Regions from separate parts of the Citrobacter sp. GW821-FHT07H02 genome, predicted to be linked through region 1. Evidence: predicted binding sites of a transcription regulator. Region 1 holds the regulator's gene; the other holds the start of a gene.

What was found. The regulator LexA, encoded in region 1, represses DNA repair genes until DNA is damaged. The targets are predictions, from matches to a motif close to TNCTGTATGTACATACAGNA.
Region 2: sbmC (DNA gyrase inhibitor SbmC) is a predicted target of LexA. The motif match lies at 2,684-2,703, and genes of this name have one in related genera.

The regions. Positions count from the first base shown of each region.
Region 1 is NZ_JBWKPZ010000007.1:35,717-40,145, forward strand. It holds gene plsB (glycerol-3-phosphate 1-O-acyltransferase PlsB) at 1-1,908, opposite strand, end outside; gene AC07NP_RS10005 (diacylglycerol kinase) at 2,074-2,442, shown strand; gene lexA (transcriptional repressor LexA) at 2,552-3,160, shown strand; gene dinF (MATE family efflux transporter DinF) at 3,228-4,429, shown strand, end outside.
Region 2 is NZ_JBWKPZ010000006.1:94,193-98,621, reverse strand. It holds gene AC07NP_RS09450 (L-threonine kinase) at 1-460, shown strand, start outside; gene AC07NP_RS09445 (DUF496 family protein) at 494-829, opposite strand; gene AC07NP_RS09440 (FUSC family protein) at 1,002-2,060, opposite strand; gene sbmC (DNA gyrase inhibitor SbmC) at 2,197-2,667, opposite strand; gene dacD (serine-type D-Ala-D-Ala carboxypeptidase DacD) at 2,790-3,962, opposite strand; gene phsC (thiosulfate reductase cytochrome B subunit) at 4,114-4,429, opposite strand, start outside.

The DNA of each region.
Region 1 (4,429 bases):
GTCGCGGGAGATGCGACGATGCTGGGTCACGATGGCCGCCATCAGTGAAGGCAGAACCAGCATATGCGCAATGTTGTTGCGATAGTAAGTCATCAGTACCGCCTGCTCGCGCGGAAGAATGATGATATCGCCGATAGTATCTTTCTCGACCTCGAACTTGTTCATTTGCAGCGCGTGGTCAATCAGCGCGCTGGCGCTGACCGAAGGAACCGTAGAGTCGGTGGAATACGGGACATTGCGCATTAGATCCAGATAACACTCGAGCTGCTCTGTCAGTTGCTCGCGCGTTAACGAACGCTGACGGGATGCGAGCAACGCGGTGCAACACAGGTTCATGGCATTTGCCGCGCCCGCTTTGTTAATGCGGACCATCAACTCAGCGGCGATACCATTGACCGTTGGCGTCAGCCAGGCGGGACGCACGGCTTCGATCGGATCGATAGATTCACGCCACTCAGGAACATGTTGGTTCAGGTACGTCATCAACGGCATCGGTTCGCCAAAGTTAACGTAGCCCTGACCCAGATTACGCAGCTTGCTCAAGCCACGCAGCATTTGCGGCAGGCTCTCTTTTTCTTTCGTCGCGCCACGCAACTCTTTGGCGTAAGTCCCCACTTCCATTACGTGCTCGTAACCGATGTAAATGGGGACCAGGGTGATCGGACGCGTACCGCCGCGCAGCATCGCCTGAATGGTCATCGACAGGGTGCCGGTTTTCGGATCCAGCAGACGGCCAGTACGGGAACGCCCGCCTTCCACAAAATATTCCACGGAATAACCACGGCTAAACAGCTCGCCGAGATATTCGCGGAAGACGGTGGAGTAGAGTTTGTTGCCCTTAAAGGTACGGCGGATAAAGAACGCGCCCAGGCGGCGGAAAATCGGGCCAGCTGGCCAGAAGTTCAGGTTGATACCGGCAGCGATATGCGGCGGCACCAGCCCCTGATGATAGAGCACGTACGAGAGCAACAGATAGTCCATATGGCTGCGGTGGCAGGGCACATAGACGATTTCATGCCCATCGTGCGCCAACTGGCGTACACGCTCTGCGTTGTGGACATTGATCCCCTGATACAGTCGGTTCCAGGTGAAACCCAGAATGCGGTCGGTCAGGCGAATCATCTCGTAGGAGAAGTTGGCGGCAATCTCTTCCATCAGCGCAATGGCGTTCTGCTGCGCTTTTTCATGGGAGATTTTTTTGCTGCGCGCTTCGTCTTCTACCGCGCGAGCAATGGCTTTAGACGCCAGCAACTTGTTGAACAGATCCTGTCGGGCAGGCAGGCGCGGACCGACCGCCGCCAGACGCTGACGGGCGAAATGCATTCGCGCCACACGCGCCAGTTTTTGGGCAATAATTTTGTCGGTTCCGTGTTCGTCAGCCATCCGTCGTAAGGAAACGGAAGGCGAGAAACGGACAAAACTGTCGCGCCCCAGCCAGGAAACAGCAAAGAATTTCTGTACACCATTCAGCATACGCAGAGGGGGATTTACCTCACCCTTTTCACGCCCCGGAGAGCGGCCGAACATCACCGATACCGGCACCATCTGTACATCCAGGTCTGGATTACTGCGGTGAAGGTCGAGGTAATTGTGAAAGAGTTTGATCGACTCTTCTTTCGGTGTGTAGTAGGTGAATACGCGCGGGCCGCCGTGAATAAACACATAACGCGGCAGCAGAGTTCCGTCGATCTCCAGCGGCTCTAACGGGTCGGGGAGATCGTGCGCCAGGCATTGGGCGCGCAGCGTCAGCAAGTCCGCTTTTGAGTTGTACGGTAAAACGTACATAATGGGACGAGATGTATCGAGCCCCAATTCCGGAGCGGGTTCCGCTGGAATAGACTTGCTTTTTACCAGTACGGTTAATGGTAAATTCAGTAATTTGTAGTAAATTCGTGGCCAGCCAGACATAAACGATGTAAAGCCTCTGGTTAATAATGCAAATGCGCTGCAAGGATATCAGAAAGTCTAGCGAATTTCTGGTGTATCCCGTCATACTTCGCGCCGCTGTAACCCGAATTTTGTGGGTTAACGATATAATGTCATTGACGCTGATAATGCAAAAAGGTTCTTTTGATGGCTAATAATACCACTGGACTCACCCGAATTATTAAAGCTGCTGGTTATTCCTGGAAAGGTTTTCGTGCTGCATGGATTCATGAAGCGGCATTTCGTCAGGAAAGTGTTGCTGTGCTGTTGGGCGTGGCGATTGCCTGCTGGCTGGATGTGGATGCCATCACGCGTGTTTTGTTGATTGGTTCTGTCATGCTGGTGATGATAGTGGAAATCCTCAACAGCGCGATTGAGGCGGTGGTTGACCGCGTTGGCTCTGAACACCATGAGCTTTCCGGGCGGGCGAAAGATATGGGGTCAGCGGCAGTATTGCTGTCGATCTTTGTCGCGATGATCACCTGGGGAGTCCTGCTGTGGTCGCATTTTAGATAAGGCTTCCATAATCCGATAAATCTCTTGTTTTTTGTGCCGCTTGTGGTTCCAAAATCGCCTTTAACTGTATATACTCACAGCATAACTGTATATACACCCAGGGGGCGGAATGAAAGCGTTAACGGCCAGGCAGCAAGAGGTGTTCGATCTTATTCGGGATCACATCAGCCAGACAGGTATGCCACCGACGCGTGCGGAGATCGCGCAGCGTTTGGGGTTCCGTTCCCCAAATGCGGCTGAAGAACACCTGAAAGCGCTGGCGCGTAAAGGGGTCATTGAGATTGTCTCCGGTGCCTCTCGCGGTATCCGCCTGCTGGTGGAAGAAGAAGAGGGTCTGCCTTTAGTAGGTCGCGTGGCGGCAGGGGAACCCCTTCTGGCACAGCAGCATATTGAAGGCCACTATCAGGTCGACCCGTCGCTGTTTAAACCTAATGCCGATTTCCTGCTGCGCGTCAGCGGTATGTCGATGAAAGATATTGGGATTATGGACGGTGATTTGCTGGCGGTACACAAAACCCAGGACGTGCGTAACGGCCAGGTCGTGGTGGCGCGTATCGACGATGAAGTCACGGTTAAGCGCCTGAAAAAACAGGGCAATAAAATCGAACTTCTGCCAGAAAATAGTGAATTCAAACCGATTGTGGTTGACCTGCGCGAGCAAAACTTCACGATTGAAGGGCTGGCAGTCGGCGTCATCCGTAACGGTGAGTGGTTGTAATATTGTTTTGATACAGTGGCGCATCTCGCGCCACTGTTTGTTTTAACTCCTTCTCAGGCTTTCCTGCATGCCTTTCTTTACCTCTTCCGACAAAGCGCTCTGGCGTCTCGCGTTACCGATGATTTTCTCCAATATCACCGTTCCTTTGCTGGGACTGGTGGATACTGCGGTCATTGGGCATCTGGACAGCCCTGTTTATCTGGGCGGTGTTGCCGTGGGCGCAACGGCAACCAGTTTTCTCTTCATGCTGTTGCTCTTCTTACGCATGAGCACCACCGGGCTGACGGCTCAGGCGTTTGGTGCCAAAAATCCCCAGGCGCTGGCACGCGCGCTAGTGCAGCCACTGATTCTGGCGTTGGGGGCGGGGGCTTTGATCGCGTTGTTCCGCACGCCAGTCATCGATCTTGCATTGCATATCGTCGGTGGAAATGAAGCGGTGCTGGTACAGGCGCGACGTTTTCTGGAGATCCGCTGGCTGAGCGCTCCGGCATCGCTGGCGAACCTGGTTCTGCTGGGCTGGCTGCTGGGCGTTCAGTATGCCCGCGCGCCGGTGATCCTGCTGGTTGTCGGCAACATTCTCAATATTGTGCTCGATCTGTGGCTGGTGATGGGTTTGCATATGAACGTGCAGGGCGCAGCGCTGGCGACGGTGATTGCAGAATATGCCACGTTGTTGCTTGGGCTGATGATGGTGCGCAAAGTGCTTACACTGCGCGGCGTGTCATCCACGATGCTGAAACAGGCCTGGCGGGGGAATTTCCGCCGTTTGCTGGCACTTAACCGGGATATCATGCTGCGTTCGTTGCTGTTGCAACTGTGCTTTGGTGCGATCACGGTTCTCGGGGCGCGACTGGGCAGCGACATCATTGCGGTGAACGCTGTTCTGATGACCCTGCTGACCTTTACCGCCTATGCCCTTGATGGATTTGCTTATGCTGTCGAAGCGCATTCCGGGCAGGCGTATGGCGCACGTGACGGCAGCCAGTTGCTGGATGTCTGGCGTGCTGCATGTCGGCAGTCAGGGATTGTGGCGCTGCTGTTTGCCCTCGTTTATGCCCTGGCGGGCGAGCAGATCATCGCGTTGCTAACATCGTTGCCGCAAATTCAACTTTTGGCCGATCGCTACCTTATCTGGCAGGTGGTGTTGCCGTTAATCGGTGTCTGGTGTTATTTGCTGGATGGCATGTTTATCGGGGCGACGCGTGCGGCGGAAATGCGCAACAGTATGGCCGTTGCGGCGCTGGGATTTGCACTCACGCTGTGTGCATT
Region 2 (4,429 bases), on a different contig from region 1:
TGATGCTTCAACGCAGATCGCCTGCGAAGCGCAACCGCGGCTCGATCTTTTAGTGCTCGAAAGCCCCGTGACGTTACGTACCTCGGATTATCACCGTATTCCCCGCCTTGACCGTTTACACGCGGGCGCGGCAGCCTTGCAGCAAGCCTGGGAAAAAGTGCAGGAAGCATGCGTAACGCAAAATCCGCGACGAATGGGAGAAGCCGCGACCCTGAGCGCCATCGCCAGCCAGATGTTACTGCCAAAACCCGACTTCAATGCGTTGTTATCGCTCGTTGAAGAGTGCGATTTATATGGCGTGAATGTGGCGCACAGTGGCAGCGTTGTCGGTTTGATGCTGGACCGGGAGCGTCATGATGTCGATTACATTCAATGGACGCTTGCAGAAAGAAAACTGACGAGCCATTGGCCAGAACAGCATTTACTCAGAATGGTCAACGGTGGGGTTGAACTGCAGTGAGAATCGAACCACGATCCTCACTGCGGTAACGCATTATTCTGCTTTTGCGTCAGGGTTTTTCATTTCACCCATTGCTTTGAGCTTTTTAGAAATGTCGCGACGTTCTTTGGAGATTTCTGCGTTTTTGATGATGTAATCATCAACACGATCTTCATAGTCGGTTTTCATGCTGGCGATAATGCCCTGGATCGCTTCAACGCTCATACCAGGTTTGATGTAGTCGCTCAGGTTGTCCAGCAGCAGCACACGCTTCTGGTTATCACGGATCTTTTTCTCAACGTCCTGGATTTCACGTTGCAGCTTGTTCTTACGGCGAAACAGACGAACAAATTCCAGCACGTCCTGGAAAGAAGGCTTGGTAGTTTCCATTTTTACACCCCTGATAATGTGAGATTCGGATTCGTTTAAGCAACCGCGACAAGTAAGGGTCAACATTACTTTTAGCCGTTGCAGATGACAATGGTTTTATCCTTTTTCCGTATCATACCCTTATTCCTTGCTGAATCGAAGCAGCAGTAGAATCATTCACCTTATCTGCTCTTTATTTGCGCAATGCGCGACAGATCAAATGCGAGAGTAGCTCCAGTTGGCGCGCGGTTTCCATGCTTAGCCAAACATAGCCATGAATGGGGATTTCAGCCACACTGTCGCTATGCTGTTCATTAATCAGTTGCCGAAGTTCCGCCACAATGTCATTCAGCTTCCCGGTGTTTGCCAGCACGGGCTGCGGGTTTCCTTCATACAACGCATGCGTAATCGTCAGTAACGTTTGCTGGATCCGGTGTTGTGTTTCGCGCAGCGTATGGGCATTCAGCATCACGAAATGGCTGGTGCGCGATGCCCAGTGTGCATTAATTTGCAGCTCAAGCATGCAGACCAGATTGCGGTTAATCGTTTGAATTGCTTCAAATATCGATTTATGAATATGGCTTTCTTTACTGGCGGGCGTAATCAAGCCGCGCATTTTCACGACATCCCCAAGTAGCTGTTGTAAGTGTTTATCCAGCCGTGGACGTTCAAGCAAGTTAGGGGAAAGCGCCGCCTGATAGAGTCGGTTATAAGACGTGACACACTGCGCCAGTTGGATCCGCCAGTGTATAAACGCCCGCTGCGGCCAGATACCGGTAAACAACATCGCCAAAAGTGACCCCAGAATCACATCGCCACCTCGCCATAATGCCGTCTCCATATCACCTGCCGGCGCACCCACCACCACGGCCAGGGTGATTCCTATCAACAACGCCTGATACGGTTTTTTGCCCAGCGCCAACCACCCGCACAGGAACATCGCCACCGCGCACCAGATAATCATCAGCGGTAATGAGAAAAGCTCCAGGCGCAGCGCCACCAGCCCTAACGCCGCCCCCAGAATCGTACCGCCGATACGTTCAAAGGCCCGGGGCACCACGTTACCCCAAAAGGAGATCGGCCCCATAATCACCACCAGCGTGATAAGCGGCCACGTGCCTTCCGGAATATGGAACAGACGAACGAACAGAAACGTGAGGATAAATGCCAGCGCAATGCGAATGCCATGCACGACGCGGTAGTGACGATACAAACGAATTTCAAAGGGGCTCAGCGACTTATCAGTACGCACTTTCGGCTCCATCTGGAAATCACAAAGAACGCATTGTACCTGCTTTTTCACTGAAAACATCACTGCTGCGGACAGATCTTATCCAGGATGAACGAATGTCGCGATCGTCCGCGCAGTAACGCCTAAAACATCAATTTCACGACTTCGGTTGTACCGGTATATGCATTTCAATATCCCAGTACCCGTCTTCTGCCCCATTGTTTAGATAGAGTTCAAAACACGGTTTGCCGGACATCTGGTAGCGGCTATCCTGCAGCACGCTATTGAAAAACTGATACCACGGCGTCGCGAAATCGTTATTTTCAACGCGAGTGGTAGCAACAGCATATTGACCGCCCACAATTTCCGTGAGGATCACGCCTTCGCTGTTTTCAGGTAGCGTGAAATCAGCGGGTACTGAAACAACGGTATCGCAACGCAGTTTCTCCGCCGGGACTTCATCAGGGTTATCGTAGTAAACGGCAATCCATTCCAGCGGCACGATCTGGTTTCCATCAACCCACATCATCAACTGTTCAAAACCTTGTTTTACCGTTTTTTCCCATGGTCCAACCATGTGAAAACCGGCAATCCTGCGTTTCTCTGCTTGTCTGATCTCGTAGTTCATAATGCCTCCGCCATTATACTGTAATTATATACAGTATAATTTTCACATAACAGCCACAAGGAAATAGTGATTATTATGTGAGCAGACTCGCACTCTCGCCAGTCTGCCCTGGAATAATTCCGTTATGCCTTATGGTGAAAATAATCGCTCAGACGCGAAAAAACACCGCCTTCCTCAACGGACTCCAGCGTCACCAGCGGCCAGTGCGCAACCAATTTGTCCCGATCGTAGAGTTCAATTTCACCAACCCGCTGATGTGAGGCAATGGGGGCGACAATCTCGTTTTTATCAAGCACATATTTTGCTTTGATATTTGGAATTTCTGCTTTTGGAAGCGCTAACCAAAAATCCTGCTCAGTGCCTAATGCAATTTTCTCTTTGTCACCGTACCAGATACGCTCGCTACCGACTTTCTTCCCACTTTTAAGAACTTGTACGGTGTCGAAGTTCTGTTGCCCCCAGTGCAACAGTTTACGGGCTTGATCTTCGCGGCCTTTCGGGCTTTCAGCCCCCATCACCACAGCGATAAGACGGCGCTGCCCATCCACAGCAGAGGCGATAAGGTTATATCCGGCACCCGATGTGTGTCCGGTTTTAAGACCGTCAACGTTTAGCGTTTTATCCCACAGCAGGCCGTTGCGGTTTTGCTGCGTAATGCCATTCCAGGTGAGGCTCTTTTCGCTATACATATGATAAAACTCGGGTTCGCCATGAATAATCGCCCGCGAAAGCACCGCCAGGTCATATGCCGAACTGTGCTGACCCGGCGCATCCAGCCCGTGTACCGTTTCAAAATGCGTATCCTGTAAATTTAGCTTTTGCACATAGCGGTTCATCATGGCAACAAACTGCGGTTGTCCTCCGGCAATGTAATCCGCCAGCGCAACGCAAGCATCGTTGCCTGAATCAACGATCAGTCCGCGACTTAAATCATGCACCGTGACGCGGTCGCCCTCTTTTAAGAACATCAATGAGGACCCCACAAACACGGGATTGTCTTTTGCCCAGGCATCACGTCCGACAGTCACAATGTCGTTGCGGCTAATACGATGGCTGTCGATGGCGCGGTCAACCACATACCCGGTCATCAGTTTGGTCAGGCTGGCAGGGTTACGCTGCTGATGTTCGTTATTGGCGGTAAGAATCTGTCCTGTCGTGTAATCCATCAGCACCCACGCCCCTGCGTCAATGGCTGGCGGTTGGGGGGCAAAGTCGGGGGTATCAGCAGCAAAGGCAGATGTAAGATTCAACGCAAACAGAGACGTGACAATAAACAAACGGGATTTCAACAGCATGTCCTCAGAAAGAGAATAATTTGCTGTTCTTTTTACGGAAGTTCGGGTGAACAAACATGAAAAAATTGCAAGAAAATGTGACTAAAAGCACATTTTCTTGCATGATTTTAACCCACCGCGCCTGTTTTCCGGGTTTCAGCGCGAGGAAAAATTATCCCTTACGCGGCGAAGATTCCGCATGATGACTGCGATGGCGGTGATAACCGTCTATCATGCTGCGGAAAATTTGCCCGGGTGTATCACCGAGCGTGCAAAGGTAAATATGTGCGCAAATAAACAACAGCCCAACGACGGCTAACGCCATATGCAACACCAGCATGACCGGACCCGCCCCCATGAATTGCGGATACAGACACAGAAATCCGCTGATGATCAACAGAGGCACGAGCGCATACATGATGGCCAGATATGCCAGTTGCTGTAGTGGGTTAAATTTGTTTTCCGTCGTGGCGGCGTAGGGGTGCGCT